DNA from 3 places in the Alteromonas sp. HB246098 genome. Region 1 is predicted to be linked to each of the others. Evidence: predicted binding sites of a transcription regulator. Region 1 holds the regulator's gene; each other region holds the start of a gene.
The links. Region 1 encodes FliA, which starts transcription of late flagellar genes. Its sites were predicted from a motif close to CTAAAGNTNNNNNNNNNNNNGCCGATA; they were not measured.
Positions count from the first base shown of each region.

Region 2: the regulator FliA is predicted to act here: its motif matches at 4,034-4,060, upstream of ACYTPF_RS14840 (DUF3530 family protein).
Region 3: the regulator FliA is predicted to act here: its motif matches at 2,271-2,297, upstream of ACYTPF_RS17440 (DUF5610 domain-containing protein).

Region 1 covers NZ_JBTZUG010000001.1:1,101,074-1,107,400, reverse strand. The annotation lists gene flhA (flagellar biosynthesis protein FlhA) at 1-1,015, shown strand, start outside; gene flhF (flagellar biosynthesis protein FlhF) at 1,045-2,454, shown strand; gene ACYTPF_RS04750 (MinD/ParA family protein) at 2,460-3,326, shown strand; gene ACYTPF_RS04745 (RNA polymerase sigma factor FliA) at 3,323-4,054, shown strand; gene cheY (chemotaxis response regulator CheY) at 4,091-4,474, shown strand; gene ACYTPF_RS04735 (protein phosphatase CheZ) at 4,509-5,264, shown strand; gene ACYTPF_RS04730 (chemotaxis protein CheA) at 5,277-6,327, shown strand, end outside.
Region 2 covers NZ_JBTZUG010000007.1:51,133-57,459, forward strand. The annotation lists gene ACYTPF_RS14825 (response regulator) at 1-1,039, opposite strand, end outside; gene ACYTPF_RS14830 (AmpG family muropeptide MFS transporter) at 1,144-2,490, opposite strand; gene ACYTPF_RS14835 (hypothetical protein) at 2,594-2,917, opposite strand; gene ACYTPF_RS14840 (DUF3530 family protein) at 3,060-3,947, opposite strand; gene rluA (bifunctional tRNA pseudouridine(32) synthase/23S rRNA pseudouridine(746) synthase RluA) at 4,154-4,870, opposite strand; gene rapA (RNA polymerase-associated protein RapA) at 4,921-6,327, opposite strand, start outside.
Region 3 covers NZ_JBTZUG010000010.1:36-6,362, forward strand. The annotation lists gene ACYTPF_RS17435 (RNA recognition motif domain-containing protein) at 385-849, shown strand; gene ACYTPF_RS17440 (DUF5610 domain-containing protein) at 925-2,241, opposite strand; gene trmA (tRNA (uridine(54)-C5)-methyltransferase TrmA) at 2,432-3,529, shown strand; gene ACYTPF_RS17450 (DUF1330 domain-containing protein) at 3,552-3,842, opposite strand; gene fabR (HTH-type transcriptional repressor FabR) at 3,977-4,570, opposite strand; gene ACYTPF_RS17460 (acyl-CoA desaturase) at 4,911-6,038, shown strand; gene sthA (Si-specific NAD(P)(+) transhydrogenase) at 6,235-6,327, shown strand, end outside.

The DNA of each region.
Region 1 (6,327 bases):
GCAGGTGGATACCATTGGTTTAGAAGTGGGCTATCGCTTAATTCCTCTTGTTGATAAATCTCAAGGTGGCGAGTTGTTGACACGAATTAAAGGCGTGCGTAAAAAACTTTCCCAAGAACTCGGCTTCCTTATTCCACCTGTTCATATACGCGACAACTTAGACTTAGAGCCTAACACTTACACCATCGCTATGCTCGGCGTCACTATTGGCGATTCCGTTATAAGTCACGACGAAGAACTTGCCATTAACCCCGGACAAGTGTTCGGAAAACTAGAAGGGCGCGCTACTAAAGACCCTGCTTTCGGGTTAGATGCGGTGTGGATTAAGCCTAATAAGCGCGAGCACGCGCAAACTCTTGGATACACGGTTGTTGATGCCGCCACTGTTGTTGCGACTCATCTTAGTCAGTTACTTTCCAATAACGCCTATCAGTTACTTGGGCATGAAGAAGCGCAGCAGCTTTTAGATATGCTCGCCAAACAGCACCCTAAATTAGTTGAAGGTTTAGTACCCGATATTCTGCCGCTTAGTACAGTTGTGAAAGTGCTGCAAACCTTGCTATTTGAAGGTGTGCCTATTCGCGATATGCGCACCATTGTTCAGACTCTTAGTGAATACGGTACACGAAGCCAAGACCCAGATGTACTGGTGTCTGCAGTGCGTATAGCACTCAAGCGTCTAATCGTTCAAGAAATTACCCAAGGGGCGAAAGAGATACCTGTCATAACCTTGGCGCCAGAGTTGGAACAGATGTTGCACCAGTCCCTTCAAGCAGGTGGTGAAGACGGTGCTGGTATCGAACCAGGTCTGGCAGACAAGCTGCAAAAATCATTGCAGCAAGCCAGTCAGCAGCAAGAGTTAGAAGGAGAACCTGCAGTACTCCTTACCTCAGGCATGCTACGACCCGTTCTGTCTCGCTTCTTAAAGTATTCTGTTGTTGGGCTGCATGTTCTTTCATACCAAGAAGTGCCTGACGACAAACAAATAAAAATAGTCAGTTCGGTCGGTCAATAATCTGACACTGGGTGATTGGAGAGGTTGCAATGAAAATTAGACGTTTCTTCGGCAAAGATATGCGTGAGGCGCTAAGCCAAGTTAAAGCTGAGTTGGGCAGTGATGCTGTGATCATGTCAAATCGCAAAGTCGCTGACGGCATCGAGCTTGTAGCAGCCTACGACAAAGAGCCTGAAGCTAAGCTTTTCACGCCTAAGGCGGCACCACAAGCCGCGGCAAAAACACCTGGCCAAAAGGCTGTGCCTAGCTTAAGTGAAATTATTGGCGATGACGGTCCTGACAGCTTAAAAGCGTTGCTGGAAAAGCAGCATGGTGGAAACCCAGTTGCAAGCAGTTCTGCACAACCAACACAGCCAATGTCAGCGAACGCTAAGCACGCCAACGAAATTGCCTCTCACTTAGATTTTTCAGAAGCGTTTATCGACGACCTTGGAACACAATCGCCAGCTCAAGATGTTGTCGAGCAAGAGACTTTTCCTGAGCACCAAGCGTCAAGTATCGGTGAAACACCTGTATCCCAGTCAGCTGAACTAGCTCAAATCAAAGAAGAGTTAGCTTCACTTCGCGACGTATTGCAGTATCAAGTTGCTGACTTAATGGAAGCGAAGAACAAGCGTCAAAAACCTGTTCATCAATATCTGGTCACGCGATTAACTGATATGGGGCTGAGTAGTGCACTAGCAACACAGCTGATTAGCTATACACCGGCTCATTACAACGAACGTGACGCGTGGGTATATCTTCTTAACCTATTGGCTAATCGCATAAATGTTACCGGAAACGATATACTTAGCTCACAAGGTGCCGTTGCATTAGTTGGGCCTACTGGTACAGGTAAAACAACCACAGTTGCAAAGTTGGCCGCCCGCTACGCGCAGAAATATGGTGCAGAGTCGGTGGCTATGATTACTATTGATACGTATAGAATTGCAGCCTATGAGCAACTAGCGACATACGGAAAAATTATTGGCTGTACTGTGCGAAAAGCGCAAACTAGTGAAGAACTTGCAGATTTATTGTTCCAACTTCGTCATAAGCGACTAGTATTGATTGATACAGCAGGTTTTAGTCAGCGTGATAGTCGATTAATTAAGCAAATTAAGCAGTTCGACAATGGCCAAATGCCAAAAGTTAAAAAATATTTGGTAGCGCAAGCCAATACGCAATATCCGGCTTTGCAGAGAATCATTCAAGCCTATGACGATATTGAACTAAGTGGCTGTATTTTCACAAAGTTAGATGAGTGCTACTCTTTAGGAGAGGTACTTAGTGCAGCGGTTGAATACCAACTACCGGTTAGTTATGTCACCGATGGTCAAAAAGTGCCTGAAGACATTAAGATTGCAGAAGCGAAATCTTTGGTTTCCGCTGCTGCAAAGCTTTATAAAAAGTACGGTTTGAATCATACTAGTGGTAACAACGCAATTAAAACAGCATAAGCAGTATGATTGACGATCAAGCGAGTAGCTTAAGAAAAATGAAGCAATCACGGTTAATCAAAGTAATCGCCGTCACTGGTGGTAAAGGTGGCGTAGGTAAAACAAACATTACACTTAACACTGCTATCGCCATGGCGAAGCAGGGCAAGCGGGTAATGGTTCTTGACGCGGACCTTGGTCTTGCAAACGTAGATGTGATGTTAGGCCTGCGAGTTGAGAAAAACTTATCTCACGTACTCTCTGGCGAGTGCACGTTGGACGAGGTTTTAGTAACCGGCCCACACGGTATTAAGATTGCTCCCGCCACATCTGGTACGCAGTCAATGGCGGAACTCTCACCCACACAGCACGCTGGCTTAATAAGAGCGTTTAGCGAGCTGCGTTCTCAAATAGACGTATTAATAGTCGACACCGCTGCTGGCATTTCAGATATGGTATTAAGCTTTTCTAAAGCCTCCCAAGATATCATGGTGGTGGTTTGCGATGAGCCAACATCACTAACTGATGCGTATGCGCTGATAAAAATCCTTAACCGTGAGCACGGTGTTTTTCGCTTTAAAGTTGTGGCCAATATGGTTCGCGATGTGCGAGAAGGTCAGGAATTATTTAGCAAATTAAGTAAAGTGACAGGGCGTTTTCTTGATGTTGCACTAGAATTAGTGGCGACGGTGCCATTTGACGAAAATATTCGCAAAGCAGTGCGTAAGCAAACAGCTATTGTAGATGCTTTTCCGGGCTCTCCTGCAGCCGTAGCGATAACCAAGCTAGCAAACAGGGCGCTTACTTGGCCTATTCCGGCGCAGCCTGGTGGCCACTTAGAATTTTTCATTGAACAATTAGTTGCAGAAAAAGCCGTAGGAAGTCAACGTTGAACAGCAAGGCAGCCGCTTATCAACAGCAAACAGATAAATCGCAGTTAGTCGAAAGACATGCGCCTCTGGTTAAGCGTATTGCGCACCATTTGATGGCGCGCCTGCCTGCGAGTGTTCTTGTTGATGACCTTATCCAATCAGGCATGATTGGTTTGTTAGAGGCCGCTCGAAACTTTGATGGGTCAAAAGGCGCAAGCTTCGAAACCTTCGCAGGTATCCGCATTCGCGGTGCCATGCTGGATGAAATACGCAAAGGTGATTGGACGCCACGTTCTGTTCACCGAAATGGTCGCGCAATAACAGAAGCGATATCTCAGGTAGAAAGTGAAACTGGGCGCGACGCACGAGATTCCGATATTGCTGACAAGCTTAATGTGAGCTTGCAGGATTATCACCAGATGCTCAATGAAGTAAATGCCGGGAAGCTGGTGGGCATTGAAGATTTAGGTGTGTCGGAAGATGTGATCACTACCGAGCAAAGTCGAGGCAGTGATGCACCGTTAGAAGATTTAATGCAGGGCGCATTTCAAAAAGCGCTGGCCCATGCAATAACGACATTACCCGAGCGAGAAGCGATTGTTCTTTCACTTTACTATGATGAAGAACTAAACTTAAGAGAAATAGGCGAGGTTCTCGACGTAAGTGAGTCGAGAGTCAGTCAAATTCATAGTCAAGCCATGTTAAAACTCAAATCACGAATGAAGTCGTGGCAAGCTGACGAAGAATAGAAATTAAAAACAATTAACCCCTCAGTGGAGGCTATTTTGGACAAAAGCATGAAAATTCTCGTGGTCGATGACTTTTCAACCATGAGACGAATCATCAAAAACCTGCTTAAAGATTTGGGTTTTGCCAATATCCAGGAAGCGGATGACGGAAGCACCGCATTACCTATGTTACAACAAGGCGATTTCGACTTTGTTGTTACTGATTGGAACATGCCTGGTATGCAGGGTATAGATCTGCTCCGAGCAATTAGAGCCGATGACAAACTTAAGCATCTGCCAGTACTTATGGTGACCGCCGAAGCGAAGAAGGAACAGATCGTTGCTGCCGCCCAAGCGGGTGTAAATGGTTACGTTGTTAAACCTTTTACCGCGGCAACGCTTAAAGAAAAATTAGATAAAATATTCGAACGTTTAGGTTGATCCAGACGCTCACCAGATAAATGAGGTTTACTGGATGTCAACGAATGTAAACGTTCCAATATCGTTAGAAGAAGCAAAGCAGCTTGTCACTTTTCTTGAAGAAGGTGACAAGGCTTCAGCTAATGCACTACTTGAAGCCGTCTCAATGAAAGAAAACGTTGAGCTATTCGCTGAAGTAGGCAAGTTGACGCGTCAACTCCACGACGCATTAAACAACTTTCAAATAGACGACCGCATCAAAAATTTAGCTACAGACGATATCCCTGATGCTCAGTCCCGCCTTACCTACGTAATTGAAGAAACCGAAAAAGCTGCTAATACTACTATGGATGCCGTAGAGGCGAGTATGCCCATCGCTGAACTGCTCGCAGAGCGAATCGAAAAGGTTATGCCAGAGTGGAAAAAGCTGATGAACCGCCAAATCGAGCTGGGTGAGTTTAAGGTTTTATGTGCAGACTTAGACGAATTGTTGGAAGACGGTTCGAATCAGTCGGCTAAACTTACACAGTTACTTACTGAAGTTTTGATGGCACAAGGTTATCAAGACTTGACTGGACAGGTTATTCGTCGCGTTATCGACTTGGTTAAAGAAGTCGAAGATAGTCTTGTAAACATGCTTACTATGTTTGGCGAACGGGACGGTGCAGAACAAACTAAACCTTCCAGCGTTAAGGCCGATAAGGTTGATGGTGTAGAGGCAGAAGGCCCAATTATTGATGCTGACAAACGAGATGACGTCGTTTCAGGTCAAGATGATGTAGATGATCTTCTGTCTAGCTTAGGTTTTTAGGGGAGCGGGTGCATGTCGTTTGATGTTGACGAGGAAATATTACAGGACTTTCTGGTTGAGGCTGGAGAGATACTTGAACAATTACAAGAACAGCTCGTTGATCTTGAGAACAATCCTGAAGACGCGGATTTGCTTAACGCAATTTTTCGCGGCTATCACACAGTAAAAGGGGGAGCGGGCTTCCTTTCTCTTACTGAGTTAGTTGAAATTTGTCACGGTGCTGAAAACGTCTTTGACGTTATGCGCAATGGCCAACGAACGCTAACGCCTGAGTTAATGGATATCATTTTGCAAGCCACTGATGTGGTAGTTGAAATGTTTGAACGAGTAAAAGCACAAGAGCCGCTAGAGCCGGCCGATGCACACCTCGTCGACCTGTTACACAAACTCAGTCGCCCAGAATCTCCAGATGAAAACATTTTCGACAGTGCAAGTGCGCCTGCCGCCGAGCCAGAAGTTGTCGCGGCTGAGCCCGAGGTCGTTGCAGAAGAGCCGGAACTAGTTATAGATGAACCAGTGCCAGCAGCGTCAGATACCAGTGAAAGTAGCGGTGGTATAGAAGAAATTACCGAAGATGAGTTTGAGGCTCTCCTTGATGAGCTTCATGGAGGTGGTGCTCCAGGACAAGCTGCATCAACCAATACAAAACCCGCCAAAACGGAGCCTGCGCAAACGTCAGCACCAGCGGCGAGCACTGACAGTGATGACATTACTGATGAAGAGTTCGAAGCACTGTTAGATGATCTGCACGGAAAAGGTCAGTTTGGTGGAGACGAAAAAAGTGCTGCAGAACCAGCATCAGCAGCTGCTCCGGCAAGTAGTGCCGGTGATGAAGAAATTACCGACGATGAATTTGAAGCTCTGCTTGATCAGCTTCACGGCTCAGGTCAAGGGCCAACTAAACAAGGCTCTGCTCCAGCGGCACCTGAACCTCCTGTAGACAAAGCGGCTACCGAGGCTGTTCAAAAAGCAAAGCAAGCTTCGAGTGCCCCGGCTGCGCCTAAGGCGAAGCCCGCACCTAGTGCAGCAAGCCCAGCTAAAACGAGTAAAGCAGCTGCACCTA
Region 2 (6,327 bases), on a different contig from region 1:
CATAACTTGGCACGCTATGACTGCAATGCATGTTAAGTTCGAGTTTTTTATCTTTCACTCTTACCGAAAAAGGCGAGATGCATTCGTCTAACAAACTTATCAAGTCTACCTTTGAAAGCTGTAGGTCATCCTCTACATGATTATTGAGTATATCCGTAAGGTTGCTGGTTAGATTAAGCAGTCTATAGCTTGATTGCTCAGCTTGTTGGATTAACCGGATACGCTGGTCTTCCAAATTGGGAATGAGCTCTAAGGCGCTTATTATGGCGCTAATCGGCGCTCGAAACTCATGGCTGATAAGCTTTAAAAATTCTTTGTTCTGTAAGTCTTGACCATAATCAGCTACAGCAAGCCGTACATTCGACTTGTGGAGCTTTCGCAGAGATTTCTTGGGTGAGCTTTTACTAACAAGCCAGGCACCAAAATACCAAAGAACCATAACAACCGTGCCAAATAAAGTAGTTAGCAACATCTTTTCACGCAGGCCTTGAACTCGGAGTAACACCGCGTTTTCTTCTGCTTGTAGGGTGCCAAGAAGAGGAAGAAGGCTAAAGCCATCACCGATGTAGGACTTCATTTCAGTAGGGGGAAGCGCCATAAGCGTGTAAAGCAATATTCGTGTTGTTTTGGCGCTTTCTTCGGCTGTGGCTCTATTTAAGCCTTTATATGCCTTTGTAAACTCTTCTTTAGAAACAGAGGCTAGATTGTCGCTTACCCTCCACCTGTCTTCTACATATCGATTTAACCCTTGGTACGTTACCTGTAACTGATGGGCTAAAGCGGTATGAGTGCCATTATTGCTTTGAGTTTGGCTGTTGAATTGGTGTATTCGATATTCAGCGGTAATTATACTGTTTTCTAAATCACTCTTTTGCTTAAGGCTAGTAATGAAAGACTGCTGTTTGGTGTTTAACACAAGCAATATTGAGATAATAATGGCAGCGAAAAACATAGCCGTGGCGTTTACTTTTGAAAAGGTAAAAGCGGTGGATACCAATGATGACTTGCGTTGCGGTGGATCAGCCTTGTTTGCGCTCAAATTTCTTCCTTGCAAGAGTTTGCATTAACTACCTTCTTTAAATGTAGGCAACTAATGCAAACTTGCAAGGTCACTAAATGTAGACTGCAACAGAGTGTAAAAATTTATGGCGCTTCGACGCGCTTTATGTGATCTCTTATGGAATATAAAAAGCAAAGGCTAGGGACCACCATGACAGCGGTCAAAATGAAAAATAAACTCCAATTTCCATTAAGACTATCGACAACTAAACCACTGCTAGAAGCAACCAATGTTCGTCCTGCAACACTTAGTGAGGCCATAAGCGCATATTGTGTTGCGCTAAAAGCGCGGTTACATAAAAGCGATATAAAGGCGACCATAGCAACAGTGCTCCATGCCCCAGTAAAACCATCGACAATTACAGTGATGGCCAACAGTGAAGTTGAAGGTCCAGTCTGTGCGATAAGAGCAAAAAGAAGGTTTGAAGCCGCCATGGCGACACCAGCAATCATTAGCCCTCGGTAAATGCCATAGCGGATGTTTACTAACCCGCCAAGTAGAGAGAATATAATGGTCACCCACCAGTTAAGTAACTTTGAGTAAGTGGCGATATCGCTATTTGAAAAACCAACTTCTTTATAGAAGACTATGCTCATACGACCTAAAAACGCTTCACCAATTTTAAAAAGAAAAATAAACAGTAAGAATGAAGCGGCCAGCTTGATGCCATTGCGGTTAAAGAACTCGGAAAATGGTGTTATGAGCGTTGTTCTTACCCAGTTAATCACTGCAGAGTTGTTTGCGTTTACATCCGTTACTTGCTCAAGCAAAGCTTCCCTATTAACTGCGGGCTCATTAGCAAACCAGGTAGCTATTGCCAAAGAGGCCATGATAGCGCCAAGTAATAAGTAAATATCTGGCCAAGTCCAGGAAGTGAGGTCTGCTAAGAAAAAGGGGATAGCGCCAAGGCCACCGTAGCCCGTCCACCATCCAGCTGTTGCTACTGAGGAAGCAGCAGACATACCATCTTTATCTTCTTTTTCAATGCAATCAATACGAAAGCCATCAATAGCAATATCTTGGGTGGCAGAAGCAATGGCAATGAGTAAACCAATAAAGGCTACGTAGAATAGGTCTTGGTTTGCGGTAAGTTGGGACATCGCCAGACACAGTGAAGCAACAACGCTTTGCATCAAAAAGATCCAACCGCGTCGTTGTCCTAGCAACGGCGGCTTAAGCTTATCGACAAGGGGCGACCATAAAAAATTAAATGAGTAGGTGGCGAAGATGATACCGAAGAGGCCAATAGCCGAACGCGATAAACCTTCATCTTTTAGCCAAGCCGATAACACTGAACCAATCATGATCCAAGGAAAACCACTGGAAATGCCAAATAGAAAAATCGTTAGGTAGCGTTTGTCGTTGAACGTTTTTAATGCAGTAAGCAATACTTCGGCCTTCAGCGGTAACTCAAAAGTATATTGAGCCACGAACCACTGTGTTTAGCAATAAAACTGTGAAGGCGATATCAATAATAGAGGTAAGCAGGATAAGCTAATAGTATGAGGTGAGCCGCTGTAAAGCGAACCCTGTTCACGGGCGAATACCAACACAGTCTAAAGGGCAATGCCCCAAACCTTCCAGAAAGTTAACGCAGTTTGTTAACTCATCAACAAGGAACTGGTCTTTTGTTAGTTTATCTTCATTCCAGTAATGCACTTGATGAAGCAAATGCCAAAAAACACGCTCTTTTTGGGTATATGGCTGGGTTAATGTGCATTCAATTTGCCCCCATTCTTCCATACTATCCCAAAAGAATAGCTCGATCTCCTCGATAGGAAGCTCTCCCTGCCAAAATGCTCTCAAATAGAAACACAGCTGTTTCGCTTTGTTATCTACAAAATTCTGAACATTCACAAGTCACTCAACCGTCGTTGTTTGCTAAAAATAGTATAGCCCATTACATGATTACCTTTGACTTCAACACCCCATTATTCGTGTGAATATAGGTAGGTAACTGTTTTGGGTAATGATTTAGCCTAATCCTAAGATAGAGGAATTACCAGCCTAGATGTCTAGTCCAGCCTATGATGCTATTTGCAACTATATGAATATTTGGGGTTTTGTTGATTTCTTTTATACTAAAGGTTAAAGAATTATTTGGCAGGTGGACTTGTCTATAGTGCAACTTTAGTTCGTTTTTTGCGCGAACTTTTCTTTTCATTGCGGTGCTTGCTTCCCAGTCGTTAAAGTTTATTAAAGACAAGTCAAGAATGGGAAAGCTGGCTTTCGCGATAGTATCAATCACTAAGTTATTTGTTTTTTCTTGAGGCCAAAATGGCGATATAGCGACAAACGAATCTGGTTGTAAACCAGGCTGCATTTCGACTGCAGACAAGTAGGCCGTTGCAAGCATTCCTTGCGCAATCACCATGCGGTATCCCGTTCTATCTTGCAAATAATTATCTAAAGCACTGAGTTGCAGCGTTAGTGCCGTCGTCGTTGATTCAAAGTCAAGGTACTGAGTAAGTTGATCACTTCTAGGGTGGATTATTGATTCGCTTTCCATCGATGATGACGCGCTTTCTGCTTGAGCTTCATCGGTTTGTTCTTCAGTAGTTAGAGACGATGGTGAATTTGTCGACAAATTAAAAGGGCTGATAACTACGTTCCATCCTTTCTCTGCAAGCATACTCGCTAAGCTGTTACCTTGAGCAAGAGTAAGACTAGATGGAAAGGGCTCAGTGAGTACGACAGCAACACCCAAAGGAAGCGGAGTTTGTGCCTCGATGACATTAACAGGGGCTTTCTCTTCGCCAACCATTAACGCGTCCACTTCTCCGGGCAAATAGGCATTACTTACATCTGTGAAAAAATCACAATGTGCTGTTACAGGCAGCAGCGAGACGATAACTGCAAATGTTATAAGAAGAGCGTGCCTTTTCATAAAAAACGGTTTGCCTTTACCAATTTTTGATTTGCGCGGTTAGGGCAGCATCAAATCAATTCATACACCAAGCATTCTACGAAGGTTATCGGCAGTGCCTTATAAAACTAAAATGAAGTCTATAGACAATACCAGTACGCATAGATAATTACCCACTCAGCGAGATTTGCAATGTTCTTAATTGCGGCGTGTTACCGAAGGTATTATTACTCAATACTTTCAGAAAGGGCTTTGGGTTGGTACTGGCTAAAAGGGATAGGGATATGAAAATGCTGCCAATGCCCAAATGTGGGATGGGAAAAGCTTAAGCTTTCTGCATGTAGCTGTAAGCGAGAGGCCATAGATAACGCTTCTTCATGGGCATAAAGTCTGTCACCTAAAATTGGATGGCCTAAAGCAAGCATATGCACGCGCAATTGGTGAGAGCGACCTGTGATGGGGTAAAGGGCAACTAAAGAGTAGGGCAAACCTTTTTCATCATGGGAACGCTCGACAACGTCAAAATGCGTTACTGCTTTCTTACCGCGCTCGAAGTCTACCATTTGCTTCGGTCTGTTCGGCCAATCGCAAATGAGGGGTAAATTAACCTCTCCACTGTCTTGTGCTACATGACCGTGCACTCGGGCAAAATAGCGCTTTTTAGTTTGTCGAAGCTCAAATTGTTTTGATATATGGCGATGACTACCTTTATTCAGTGCCAGCACTAAGATACCCGATGTCGCCATATCTAGCCGATGAACTACCGTGGCAGTAGGATATACACAATTAACACGGCTAATAAGCGAGTCTCGGTGCTCTAAGGCCTTACCCGGCACGCTTAATAGCCCGCTAGGCTTGTGCGCTACCAGCATATCCTCATCTTGATAAAGGATATCAAGATAAGGCGTCATAGGCGGGTTATAAACAAAACTCGGGTTTGGCATTATGTACTCGTTACTTCAACGTTGTTCTTTCAGTGCTTAACATTTCGCATTTACGGGTTGTTCACCACAATACGTATTGCGTCTAGCTGAACATCAGCTTCCTGAATGACCTTATCGAGCGCATTCATTTGCGTTTCAATAAATTCAATTTCGCTATCGCGCACAGCGGGATTGCGCTTTTGAAGATCCCGCAAGCGCTGTATTTCGTCATTCAAAGTACTGTGCATATCGTTAAGGGCATCATGCTGCTTTTGGTTAGCCTCGTGATGGGCAAGCTTACGCGCTTTCTCAATAGCAAGTTCAAGGGGCTGCTGCAGTGCTTTTAGAAGTTGAGAAGAAATCTTGCGACCAATTTTACGCTTAACATCAAAACTTAAGTCAGAAGGATTGCCCTGCGCATCTAAACATACCCGCACTGGCGTTTGTGGCAAGAAACGGCTTAACTGAAGTGCTTTCGGTGCTTGTGCGTGCAGCACGAAAAGGGTTTCTATCCAGTAGGCTCCCTTCGGCAGAGAAGGCTCAGCAATAAAGCCCATGCTGCTTTTTCCGTGAACGTCTGTAAGTACTACGTCCATGGCAGTATGCACAAGTGGATGATCCCAACTTAGAAACTGTACGTTTTCAAGCGTGGTAGCAACACGGCGTTTGTAAGTCACCGTCATGCCCTCTGGGTCAAGCCCTGGAAGCTGACTCACCATCGATTCGGTTGGCATAAGGATAAAGCAATCGTTGCCTTTCTCGTCTTGCTGGACGCCGATAGCGTCAAATACACGGCCCATAAAGCGAGATAAATCTTGTTCGCTATCAAGGGTGATAATATCTTCAAGCAGTTGCTCTACACGGCCTTCGCCAGAAGCATTAAGCTCTAGAAGACGATCGCGACCGGCTTCTAGTTGCGCCACGAGCTGGCTATTAAGCGTAACACTCATGTTCACTAGCTCATCACGGGCGCTCATATCGTCAGGGTGTAAGCAGGCACCAATAAGCAATGGCTTCACGTCGTCAAACACGCCAGAGCCGGTCGGACAGGTCTTCTCAAAGGCATTCAGCCCTTCGTGATACCAGTCTAGCAATACGTGCTGCGCGGTTTTCGCTAAATACGGTACGTGGATTTGTACAGTTTGAGTTTGGCCAATACGGTCAAGACGACCAATACGTTGTTCAAGCAGATCTGGCGTAATAGGCAAATCGAACAGCACCAAATGGTGAGCGAACTGGAAGTTACGACCTTCGCTGCCTATTTCACTACACAGTAGAATTTGTGCGCCGTCTTCTTCGTCAGCAAAGTAATGGGCCGCCTTATCGCGCTCTACGATGCTCATGCCTTCGTGGAATACGCTATGGCGAATACCGGTTTGCGTGCGAATGACTTCGCCTAACTCTTGTGCCGTACGAGCGCTGGCGCAAATAAGCAGAATTTTTTCTGGCTTAACGCTTTGCATAAAATCTAGAAGCCA
Region 3 (6,327 bases), on a different contig from region 1:
GAAGCCGTTGCTTCTTAGTGACTCACCCTGCTCGAGTGAGGTGCGCATTTTACATCGTTTATTTTCGATGTCAACCATGTTTTTAAACTTTTTATTTGTTTGAAAACTCGGTTTCGCACTTGTTGCTAAGTTGACTTTGTTTTTCTCGAAGCCCCCTCAGAACGTGGAGCGCATTATAGATACCTCTTGAGAAAGATCAACACTTAAATTGGTTTTTTTTGCTTTTTAAGGCGCTTTTGGTGTTAACCGCTCATTTCTGCATCATTTCCATAGGCTCAATGCATCTTTCGACTAGTTTTTTCACATTTTATTGTTCAAATTGTTACAAATGAGTAAACTATATACAGCCTCCAACACCATAATAAACAATAGAAAGGTAGGTATATGAAAGTAGGCTTTATTCAATGCGCTGTAATTAGCGCTATTTTTGCGATTGCAGGGTATTTGTTATTTTCTTCTGCTAGTTTAAACGTCCATGTTCCACTTACCGTATCTGCAGCTCTGCTGATAAGCGGTATCGTTACTCCTTGGCTAGCGTCTCTTATTCAAAGTCCATCTTCCTCAGATGCCAGAGCACACACCAATAACGGATCAGTCGAGACTCTATATGTGGGCAATTTACCCTATAGGGCAAACGAGAATGCAGTAAAGGAATACTTCAGTAGCTTTATTGAAGTGCAGTCGGTTCGTTTAATGAAGGATCGCAAAACTGGAAAAAGAAAAGGTTACGGTTTTATTGAGGTTGTCACAGACGACCTTAGCAGTGTTATTGATAAAACAAATGACTCAATCTTCCAGGAACGAACGTTGAAAGTTCGACCTGCAAAGGACAAAGTCGAACACGTGTAATTCTTATTCGTAGTTTTTAGTTATGTAAAAAAGCCCGGTAAGCTCTCGCTTCCGGGCTTTTTATTGTCATAAGCATTAGCTCTCGCTGGTTTCAGCAGATTGAGGAAGGCCATCTAATAAAGTTTGATTAAAAGATCGAAATCTATTTATGGCGGATATAAGGTCAGGAACCTGTACACCTTCCATTTCGTTAATAATGCCAGCTATTAACGCATTATAGTCTTCGTTACTTTCTAACTTACTTTCTGCGTTAGCAAAGGTATCCATCATTTTCTCTAGATATTGAGCGATTGGATTAACCACATTACCGAACTTCGCGTTGTCGCTTTTATCTTCGTTATAGTGCTGAATATTTTCGTATGTCTTTAGCACTTCTGTTTGTGTTGTTCTATTTAGTTGTAGTGCGTAACCAACCAACTCTTTATCATCAAAGCCTAAACTCAGTGCTTCTTCAAATGCCTTGTCGATATCACCACTATAGAAGGTGTCGGCTAGATCCTGTACTTGTCCAACTAAATCAGCTATCGAATTCAATTCCTCTTCATCAAGCTCTCCTTTTAATGAAAAGCTTATACCGCTTCTTTCATAATATTGATAAGACGTTTGTTGAGAATAGCTCGCCGAAAAACCATTTTCATTTTGTTCACCATTTCCGCCAGATAGATCTTGAGATGCCTGAGCTTGAAAATTGAATTGCTGAGAAGCCTGGAAAGATCTCAGGCTTTCAAAACTAAAGCTCACCTCATCACCATCTTTAGTACGAATTACCAAACTACCGCTTTTTTCGTCCGATGCAGCTAAAGCTTCTAAGGATGAAAGTTGAACAGCATTAGGCTGTTGGCGACCGAAGATATCGGTTTCTAGATCATTAATACCCGTATCAATAAGATCCCGGCTTTTCGTTATACCTTGCTCAATCTCTTCATTCATAAACCCAGCGAGATCTTTTTCAGCCATTGCGAAACCGCGGCTTACTCCTTCCCTTGCTTGGCTAAATAGCCCGGTCAGCTTTTCGTCGCTGGCACCTCCATCGGCTGCGCCGCGAATAACGCTGCCCACGAACTTAAGTACGTTTCGCGCTACTTTTTCAAAATCGAATAAACCGCTCGACTTTTCTTCAAGGTTTTTCTCTTTCGTTTCTTGTGGTTTTTGCCCATCTATTTCCAACGCTTGATTAATATTGCTACTTACCACGCGCAAGCCGATACTCGTCTGGCTACTTGAAACAGATACTGAAGCTGCTTGTTGCTTCGAGAACTCAGCGGCTTGCTGCAATCCGTCTTGCTGCAGCTGCTTTTTAAGCGCTTCATTCGGGTGAACCGTTGCCTTTTGATCCGCTTTCTGATCAACCTTTTGGTCTCCCATAAAAGCTTTAATTTGACCCACGTTCATAATTTGATCCTCACTGTCCTCATTCTTATTATCGGCAAAGAATCAATATTGTTTAATTTTAATACAGCATTTTTTTCTAAAAGCTATTTAAGCAATCATGCATACTAATAATGAAGAAGTCGGGAGCGCTTGTTGCAGTTATTTTTTAAGGGACTACAATTCGCGACCTTAATAATGAATGGAGAATTTTATGACCACCAATGAACAACAACGCTATCAAGATCAGTTGGACGAAAAAGTAAATCGTCTCACTGCGTTGCTTTCTCCATTCAATGCACCAGAGCTTTCTGTATTCCCGTCTCAGCCAACACACTATCGTATGCGTGCCGAGTTTAGAGTGTGGCATGAGGGCGATGACTTATTCCACATAATGTTTAATCAGGAAACGAAAGAAAAATATCGTGTAGATAGCTTTCCCCCTGCATGCAAAGCAATAAACGATGCGATGAGACTTTTGCTTGAAGAAGTAAGACCAAACGAAACTCTCAGAAAAAAGTTATTTCAAATCGATTACCTTTCTGCACTGTCTGGCGAACTTGTTATAAGTCTTTTATACCATCGTCAATTAGATGAAGAATGGCAAGTGGCTGCAAAAGAATTAAAAGCGACACTTGAGACTCACTTTCCCAAAGTAAACATCATTGGTCGCGCTAGAAAACAAAAACTCATTATCGACAACGATTTTGTGATTGAGCGTTTACCAGTAAACGGTAGAGAATTCGTTTTCAAGCATATAGAAAACAGTTTTACTCAGCCCAATGCTGAAGTGAACTGTAAAATGATTGAATGGGCCTTAGATTGTGTAAAGCCACTTTCAGGCGATTTACTGGAAATGTATTGCGGCGCCGGAAACTTTTCACTTCCGCTAGCACTTCACTTTGATAATGTGGTGGGTACCGAAATAGCTAAACCTTCGGTGCAGGCTGCACAATTTAATATTGAGCAGAATGAGCTGAGCAATGTAAAAATTGTTAGGTTAGCGGCTGAAGAATTCACACAGGCTATGAAGGGCGAGCGTACGTTTAGTCGCTTAGAAGGCATTGATTTAAGCACTTACAATTTCACCACTGTATTGGTCGACCCTCCAAGAGCTGGGTTAGATGAAGACTCGCTAAGAATGATCCAGGATTACGATAATATTGTGTATATCTCGTGTAACCCTGAGACTTTAGCGCAGAACCTTGAGCTTTTGAGTAAGACTCACAATATTTCGCAGTCTGCGCTTTTCGATCAGTTCCCGTTCACTCATCACATCGAGGCAGGTGTACTACTTACACGCAAAGTCTAGTTTGCGTGTAAGTCATTTTCTACTACTCCTTGCCTTCTACAAGAACGTGATGGCTTATTGAGCCGTCAGTTCTTAGTTTTAGTAGCGGAAGGTAATCTGGGTCAGACATAAAGTCGAGTGCGCTTTGTTTTGAAGGCCACTGTATAATAACGCGAATGGCGGGTTCTTCTCTCTCGCCCTCTAAAGTTTGATGATTTGCACTGTTCGCTAAATATTTTCCACCATGTTTTGACACGATATCCGCGGCGAGTTTTACATAGTGTGGGATCCACGCTTCATTGGTAGGTGTAACTTCTAAAACTGAATAATACATATCTTGCTCTCTTTCTTAAAATTAACTGGTTGAACCCAGCGTTATCGTATTAAGAGCTTAACAAGCTATATTCCATGTAATAAGAAGGCTTACACTAGAATCTGTTTCGTAAAATACTTGATAATACTTCCGTGCTACGCTTTCTGCGTAGCGCCTATTTGAACAAAGCGAAGTTGCGCTTTCACTCTCTCACCGATTTCACTTCTAAGCTTATCATCCGCTTCTAATGCTTCAGCTCCGGCACTGAATACCAGTCTTACCATGGCATCGGCTTGTAACTGGGCACAGGCGTATTCCACACCCTGCTGCTCGATAATGTAGTCAGTAAGTTCATCGATGAAATGTTGAATTTCTCTGAACACTGCTAGTCGGTAAGCAGACGACGTACCGGTATGCTCTCGCAGTAATAAACGAAATACGTTTGTGTTGGCCGCGATGAATTCCATAAAGGTTTCAACAGAGGTATGGATGACGCCCCCGCCTGAAGCTATGCGCCTTCTAGCCTGGCGCATAAGCTGACGAAGGGCCAAACCTGCTTCATCCACCAGCGTTAAACCCAACTCGTCCATATCTTTAAAGTGTCGATAAAACGACGTGGGGGCAATACCAGCTTCTCGGGCAACTTCGCGCAAACTTATTGCCGATAAACTGCGGTTTTCGTCTAGCAGTGAAAACGCAGCATGGATAATATTTTGGCGGGTTTTTAATTTCTGTTCTTGTCGGCTCACGTTCGCACCCTGTGTTCATTAACTTTTAATGGTCTGATGATTTTTTAACTTTAGAGTCTACTTTCAACGTCATCTGAATAACCATTAACGCAATCGAACCTCATACATCAAAGACTAGCACGCCTAGTTTATCGCAACACGCACTGATGGGGAAAGGGAAACAAAATCATCTCTTTTATAAACAAGGGTTAAGCATTAATTCTTACGTTTCACCAGCGTTTTAGCCACCCTCGGCTATAATTAAACTTTACACATGTAAGCAGAACTTATACGGGTTTTGCTTGCCTGAAGCCTCGTAAAAAGATAAATTAGCGAACAGTTGTAAGCCAAGTTGTATAAAATGAAAAAACCTCCTCTTATCCTAACGAATGTGCTGGTATTTATAATATCAGGCGCAATTGCATTTATAGGTGTGCCGCTTTGGGTGGCATATCAGGGTATCGATTGGGCAGAAATCGGTACCGCCATATTCCTATTCTATTTCACCGGTATGTCGATAACCGCTGGGTATCATCGCTTGTGGTCACATAAAACCTACGATGCCAACATTGTAGTTCGTGTCGTATTAGCGATTGGTGGGGCGATGGCCCTGCAAAACAGTATCTTGCACTGGTCGTCAGATCATCGCGTTCACCATCGCCATGTAGATGACAACGACAAAGACCCCTACTCTGCAAAGAAAGGGCTTTGGTTTGCGCACATCGGCTGGATGTTACGCGAGTATCAAGCCAAGCGTTACGATGATTACAGCAACTGTAAAGATCTACAAAAAGATAGCGTTGTAATGTGGCAGCACAAATACTACTTGCCTATCGTACTCGCTGCTAACTTTGGTATTACTGGTCTTTTGGGTTATCTGAACGGCGACGTCATGGGCATGATCTTAGTAGCCGGTGTGTTGCGCTTAGTGCTGGTTCACCACGTTACCTTCTTCATTAACTCACTTGCTCACTTCTGGGGTAGTCAGCCTTACACCGATAAGAATACGGCACGTGATAATGGCGTCTTAGCATTCTTTACTTTTGGTGAGGGTTATCACAACTATCACCATATTTTTGAGTACGACTACCGTAATGGCATTCGTTGGTATCAGTTTGATCCGACTAAATGGCTGATCAAAGGGCTGTCTTATGTAGGTTTAACGTCGAACCTTCGCAAGGTGCCTGAAGAACGCATCGAAAAGGCTCTGGCGGCCATGCAGCTTCAAAGAGCAAGTGAAAAAGTATCGTTACTACCGAATGCGGAAGAAATGATGCACACTATTCAAGAAGAGTACGACCTGCTAATGCAGCGGATGAGTGAGTACTACGCAACGAAAAAGCGCGTTATGCGCGTTAAGAAGCGTACATTAAAACGCAGCATTGAAGGATTAGAGCTTGCTTACAAATATAAAGAGATGAAGCACGCCTTTGCAGTGCAGAAAGAGAAATGGGTCCAGCTGCAAAGCCTGTCACTACAAATGGCGTAGAATTACGTATTCTTTTAGCTAATTGGATTAAAACGAAAACCACATAAGTATCTGCTTATGTGGTTTTTTTTATTCTATAGTTGGAATTACAAAGTAAGTAAGGTAGTTATACTAAAACCAGAATCACTTATTTTGTATTGCGGCTCACTATTTTGATATGCCGCGTAATACAAAGATAACAATATGGGAAAGGAAGATGGCAACGAAGCAAAAAACTAAAGCTCCGTCGTATCATTACGACGCGATAGTTATAGGCACTGGCCCTGGTGGAGAAGGTGTTGCAATGCAG